DNA from 2 places in the Arthrobacter sp. zg-Y1171 genome. Region 1 is predicted to be linked to the other one. Evidence: riboswitches for the same ligand, from Rfam matches in the RefSeq annotation. Region 1 holds a riboswitch; the other holds the start of a gene.

Region 1 (3,236 bases):
CATACGGAGCGGTAGCGGACATCAGGCAGCCGTGTCATTCTGCAGGAACGGGTCCCACTGCGGTGAGGGACGTTCAAGTTCACGGATCTGCCAGCGCGCACCCCGCGGCGCCTTGGGAGAAACCCGCAGCTCCCAGCCAAGTTGCGCCAGTGTCCTGTCCCCTTTGGTGTTATTGCAGCGCAGGCAGCAGGCAACCAGGTTCTCCCAGCTGTCATCGCCGCCGCGGGACCGCGGGACCACGTGGTCCACGGTAGCCGCCGCCTTCCCGCAATAGGCGCATTCATGGTTATCCCGGCGCAGGACGCCCCGCCGGGTGGCTACGGTGCCCTCCCGGTAGGGAATCTTCACGTACCGGTGGAGCAGGATCACCGAAGGTCTGGGGAGGATTTCGTTGGGGCCGACCACCGGCTCGCCGCTTTCCGCCACCACACTCGCCTTTCCATTCAGGACCAGCACCAAGGCTCGGCGGAAGGTGATCACGGCCAACGGTTCATATCCAGCATTCAGAACGAGAGTGCGCATGCACATACCTCTTCGCCTGCCGCCCGCGAACCGGTGAGTACAAGACACCGCTCCGCCAACGGCACATCGGATTGTCTATGCAAGAGTAGAACGCGATCGCGTTCTTGGCCATTTATGCCGGTGGTACAGGGGTCCGCTCCCTGCCCACGGCACCCCGCCTGCCTCCGCGCCCGGACTGCGGCTTAACAAGGCAAGGCCCCTCCCGGAGGAGGGGCCTTGCCAAGATGCTGTACCGGGAGCTGCCTAGCCGCCTACGCGGATGTAGACGCCGCCGGAGCCAAGCTCGGCCGGAGCTACAACGGTGGATCCACCGTTGAAACCGCCGTGCACTGCCTGTCCGCCGCCCACATACACGGCGATGTGGGCCATGCCCATCCCGCCGTCTGCGTAGTAGATAAGGTCACCGGGGATGGCCTCAGCTGCACTCACCGTCCGTCCAAGGGTGAGGTAGCTTGCAGGCCAGCCGTGGTGGTTGATTCCGGCCGCGGCCAGTGCGTTGGTAACCAACCGGGTGCAGTCCTGGCCGATGCCCAGCTGCGCGTAGGCAGCGGCTGCAATGGTGGATGCCACGCCGGAAGGGGCGCTCTGCGCCGGTGCCGGTGTGCTGAGGGTTGTGGCCTGGACAGCAGGCACCGTGTTGGCAGGAGCACGCGTGCCGGCAGCAACGGCTGCCGGTTTCGCAGCCGCAACGGCAGCAGGCGCCTCGGCAGCCGGGGCTGCCGGTTCCGCCACGGGTGCCGGAGTGGTGCCCGCAATGCTGTCGCGTTCGAACGAAACCGTCGCGTTTTCGGAGACCTGGAGGATCTTGACCGAGGAAAGATCCAGGGTGCTCGTCTGGACGTCACGCATGGTGTCTGCCCCGGACGCATTGGCCGCGACGCCGGTGGTCAGTACCAGCCCGGAGGCTGCCGCAATCACGGCGGCCTGGCGGCCCACCGTTCCGGCGTTGGCACTGACGGCGCCGGCAAGCGCGTTCAGCGTAGTGGTGCGTTCCACCGGCGCCCGGTGGCGGGCGCGCTCAATTGTCGAGGTCATGATTATCTCCGCGTCTCGAATTCCGGGTTAGCTGACGCGGACGAACATGACGCCGCCCAGGTCCGAGAGGCTGTGCAGGCCGGTGTTCATGCCGTTGAGTCCGCCGCTGATGACCTGGCCGTTGCCTACGTAGATCGCGACGTGGCCGCCGTTGACTACAAGGTCGCCGGGAGCCGGGCTGGAAACCTGGGGACCGAACTGCAGGAACTGCATCGGGCCCAGGTCGCCGACGGACTTGCCGACGGAGCGCAGTGCGTTCTCGACCATGGCGGTGCAGTCCTGTGCCACACCGATCTGGCCGTAGGCGGAAGCAACCAGGCCGGCTGCGACGTTGCCGGAAGCCGGAGCTTCGACCGGAGCCGACATGGAGGAGGCTGGCTTTACGGCGGCACCGGAGGCTGCCGGGGCGGCGGTGCGGGCGGCTGCGGCGTTCTTGGTGGCTGCTGTCTGGGTTGCTGCTGCGGCCTGCGAGGCTGCGAGCTCTTCTGCTGCCTGGGCTGCGGCCTCTTCTGCTGCAACCTGTGCGCGGTATTCGGCGCCGGAGGTGGAGCTGGGGGCAACCAGGGGAAGCTCGAACGGTGCGTTGGCGGGAGCGGTAACGCTGCCGGCCACGATGTTCAGGGGGGTTGCTGCGAGTGCCTGGCGGTCCGTGCTTACGGAAGCCTGTGCAGGAAGTCCGGCAGCCAGCACGAGGCCGGATGCTGCAACTACGACGGCGGCCTGGCGGCCTACGTTTCCGGCGTTGCTGCTGACTGCCTTGGAAAGTGCAGTGATCGGGTTGGTCTGTACGGTGGCAGCGCGACGGCGGCCATGAGCGTTTGATGACACAAGTTTGCCTCTCCCAATTGCCTACGAGGTGAGCTGTCGGATTCGGATGGGAGTCACCCGGTTGCCCGGCCAATGGCCTTTTGCAACTTAACCCCAAGGGTTTCTTTCGAAACCCGAAATTGGTTCCCCCGCCTCTGCCATGCGATTCTGCGAACGGACTTCAAACAGTGGCAGAGCTAGGCGATCTGTTCGAAGGTGCCCCACCTTTGGCGAATCGGGCACGAGGATGAGCGTACAGCAACATTTGAGGTATGTCACGTTCCGATCACGAAACGATATTCAACTGGTTACAACCAATTGATTTAAGTGCTTACAACCAATTCAGCGGGTCCACTACTTCGCCGTTAACCATGACCTCGAAATGCAGGTGGCAACCCGTTGAGGAACCGGTTGTACCGCTCGCACCGACCAGGAATCCGCGCTCGACTTCCGTGCCCAAGGTGACGGCAATATTGGAAAGGTGGTTGTACGTGGTCTGGACTCCGTTGCCGTGATCTACCACCACGCGGTTGCCACCGCCGTAGGGATGCCAGCCGGCGAAGACCACGGTGCCGGATGCCGCAGCGTTGACCGCTGTACCGCAGGCGGCGGCGAAGTCCTGTCCGTTATGCATCTCGCCGTGCTCCCCGGTAATGGGGCTGACCCGGTGGCCGAACCCGGAGGTCTGCACCAAAGAGGCATCCAGGGGCGTGGACAGCGTGCCCTTGGCCGCGGCAGGGACCGCATGCGAGCCGGCGGCAACCGTAATGGAGGCCAGCTTGGCGTCCGGGTCGTATTTGCTGCTCAGCCCGGCCCGGGCGAATCCGATATCGGCATTCGGGTCGGCCGAGACGGGTGCGTCGACCGCCACC
Region 2 (3,236 bases), 1.1 Mb from region 1:
CTCTCCGCCGATGCCCTCCGGGAAGCGCTCCAGTGAGACGGGCCGGCCGCCGTTGGCCCGGATGAACGCCTCACCCACCTCCGCGAGATAACGGGCCAGATCCAGTTTCGTGATTCCGGGATCAGGCCAGATGACCCGTCCGGGACTGGAGATGCGGACCTGCCGCTCCCCCTCCGGGCCGGGAACGGCCAAGGTGGTTTCCTCGCGTGCCATCGTTCTGCTTTCCCTCATCGGACAGTGTGGGAAAGAGGCTACCGTGTCAGGCCGCAGGCTTCCCCCGCACCGGTTCCACCGGTGCGCCGGGCCGGTAGTTCTTCCGCCCGTGGACAAAGTGGTACAGCACCGTGGAGGCCAGCAGCACGGCGGCCAGCACCCAGTACATGCCGTGGAATCCCATCAGCGGCAGGAGCATGCCCAGAAGCAGCGGACCAAGGCCCACACCGGCGTCCATCAGGATGAAGAACGTGGACGTCGCCAGGCCGATCCGGGCCGCCGGCGCCGTTGTCACGGCAATCGCCTGGGCGCACGGCATCAGTGCACCGAAGCCGAACCCCACAAACACGCCGGCCAGGGCCATCACGGTGTCATTGGGGGCGTAGGCCAGCAGCGCCAGGCCGACGGCGAAGGACACCAGGGTCGGGTACACCACGGCGTTGTCACCGTGCCGGTCCTGGATGCGGCCCACAAACAACCGCGAAACCAGCACCACGCACGCATAGACCACAAAGAAGAGGCTGGCGCCGAGCACCAGGCCTTCCGTCTGGGCATAGGAGTTAAGGAAGGAGAGGATGCCGGCGTAAGCCGCGCCGGCAATGAACATCACCGATGCGATGGCCAGTGCCGACGGATCGATGATGTCCGTGAGGTGCATCCGCCATTTGTTCTCTTGTTCCTCGGCGGTCGGTGTGCGTTCCGGCAGGGACAACACCAGGGACAAGGCGAGGGCGACGGCGGCGCAGCCGGCAGCAAACAGGAACAGGGCGCGGTAACTGACGGACTCCGCCAGGAACACGGCCAGGAACGGGCCTACCGCGGTAGCCATCGTGGTGGAGATACCGAAGTAGCCGGTACCCTCGCCCCGCCGGTGGACCGGAATGAGCCCCATGACCGAGGCGGAAATACTCGTGCTGGCCGCTCCGAAGGCCATGCCGTGCAGGATCCGGACAATCAGGAGCAGCGCCAGGTTGGACGCCGGGATATACAGCAGCGAGGCCACCACGAACACCGCAAGGCTGGTCACCAGCAGCCGGCGCCGCCCCACGAAGTCCAGGAACTTCCCGGCGAACACCCGTGCCGCCAACGCGCCGAGGACGAAGGATCCGGAAGCAAATCCGGCAGCGCTGTCGGATGCGGAGAACTCCTGCACCGTATAGAGCGCCATGGTGGTCATCAACAGATAAAACACCAGTGAGATAAAGAGGTTCGTGATGATCGCCAGCACAAATCCCCTGGTCCATAATTTCTGACCGCTGCCAGCCACTGCATTCTCCTGTTTCCTCGGAACAAGCGACCGATATTGGAAGGCCGCCTAACAATCTTACGCGCCGTCGTCACCGGTCGGGAAATCGGCCTGCCGCCGCCGTCCACGGGCTGGATTGGACGAAATTACAGTGATCCCGACCACTTTTAGCTGCGTGGTGATGCAGTCGTGACGGATGCGAAAACTTCAGTCACTCCTGTACCGGAGGGTGGAATTCTTCGAGCGCAGATCAGGGCGCAGGGACAGCGATTCCGAGGCGGTGGTACGCCTGTTACTGAAGGGGTCACACGCGTAACACCTGTCTCGAGGCCTGGATGACCAGCGACTCGGGGCAGGAGGAAAAGCCCTGTTAATATTGAGACTGAAGCCGGCCGATGTGGCCGAAGAGGCAGATTTCGGTTAGCATATCGCGCCCTCGATCACACGCCTGAGAGAAGCAGATCACACAATGGTTATCCAACCGTAACTATCTTGTACGGTTATTCCCATGCCGCTTTCTGATGCGGCTCCCCCGGGCTTGTTACCTAGCTCTGCCGCTAGTCCCGGGGTCCACAGAACGCACAACCACGGCAGAGGCGGGGGAACCAATTATGGGTTCCTTGAATCCTTGGGGTTAAGTCTCCGGTTTCACCGGCGGCCGGGTGTCTCCCATCCGAATCCGACAGCTCACCTCGCAGGTATCGGGAGAGGTTATTACATGACTTTCAACAAGACTCGTGGACGCCACCGCGCCGAGAACATCGTCGTTGCTGGCCGCGGACGGACCATCGGCAGCGCCGCTGCAGTAGTCGTCGCAGGTTCCGGCCTGATGCTCAGCATGGCCGCACCGGCCTCCGCCGGAGTTGTCGCCAATGACAACTACACCCCGTCGCAGGCCGTTGCACCGGCCGCTCCGGTAGCAGCCGCACCCGTTGCAGCCGCACCGGTAGCTGCCCCCGCAGCTGCTGCCACCACCCACACCGTTGTTTCCGGTGACACCCTGGGCCAGATCTCCGCCGCTTACGGCGTTGGCCTGGACTCCGTCCTGGCGCTGAACGGCCTGTCCCTGGCTTCGATCATCTACCCCGGCGATGTCATCACCGTTGCCGGCGAAGCCGCTCCGGCCATTGCTGCCGAGCCCGTTGCGTCCTACGCCGCTCCGGCTGCAGCACCGGTCGCAGCACCGGTTGCAGCACCGGTTGAGCCCGCCAATACCGGCGTGGTCACCACCCAGTCCACCAACATCACGCCGGCTGCAGCAACCCCCGCAGCCAGCGGCACCAACGCCATCATGCTGGCTTCGGCACAGTCGCAGCTGGGCGCAGCCCAGGACTGCACCGTGCTGGTTGAGGTTGCCCTGCGCGCCGCAGGCCACAGCGTGGGGGACCTTGCTCCCGCACAGCTGGCCGCCTACGGCACCCAGGTCTCCACCCCGGAGCCCGGTGACATGGTCTACTACGCCGACGGCGGCATGGGCCTGGCCCACATTGCCATCTACATCGGCAACGGCGAAGCCATCCACAGCGGCTGGAACGGCAACCAGACCGTAGTCCAGTCCGTCAACGTCGGCTCCGGCCCCGTGTTCTACCGCGCATAAGGCTTCCAGCCACACCGCGCCAAAATAAGCGTCCGTCCCGCAAGGGACGGACGCTTGTTGCGTTAAGCGGTGAGGACCGGCCGGACGCATCAGGGCACAAACCGGTAGCCCATGCCGTGTTCAGTGAGCAGGTGTTCCGGAGCAGCCGGGTCACGCTCCAGTTTCCGCCTCAGCTGTCCG

What was found. Region 1 has a riboswitch for cyclic di-AMP ahead of N2L00_RS02690 (NlpC/P60 family protein). Riboswitches for the same ligand answer to the same signal wherever they lie in the genome.
Region 2: linked by a shared signal. The riboswitch ahead of N2L00_RS07785 (LysM peptidoglycan-binding domain-containing protein) and the one ahead of N2L00_RS02690 (NlpC/P60 family protein) in region 1 are both predicted to bind cyclic di-AMP.

The regions. Positions count from the first base shown of each region.
Region 1 covers NZ_CP104264.1:554,354-557,589, reverse strand. Annotated here, with positions in the region: gene N2L00_RS02705 (molybdenum cofactor guanylyltransferase) at 1-22, opposite strand, end outside; gene N2L00_RS02700 (HNH endonuclease) at 22-522, opposite strand; gene N2L00_RS02695 (NlpC/P60 family protein) at 766-1,557, opposite strand; gene N2L00_RS02690 (NlpC/P60 family protein) at 1,585-2,385, opposite strand; cyclic di-AMP (ydaO/yuaA leader) riboswitch at 2,389-2,547, opposite strand; gene N2L00_RS02685 (M23 family metallopeptidase) at 2,696-3,236, opposite strand, start outside.
Region 2 covers NZ_CP104264.1:1,657,012-1,660,247, reverse strand. Annotated here, with positions in the region: gene ligD (non-homologous end-joining DNA ligase) at 1-213, opposite strand, end outside; gene N2L00_RS07790 (MFS transporter) at 260-1,480, opposite strand; cyclic di-AMP (ydaO/yuaA leader) riboswitch at 2,021-2,174, shown strand; gene N2L00_RS07785 (LysM peptidoglycan-binding domain-containing protein) at 2,178-3,056, shown strand; gene N2L00_RS07780 (response regulator) at 3,146-3,236, opposite strand, start outside.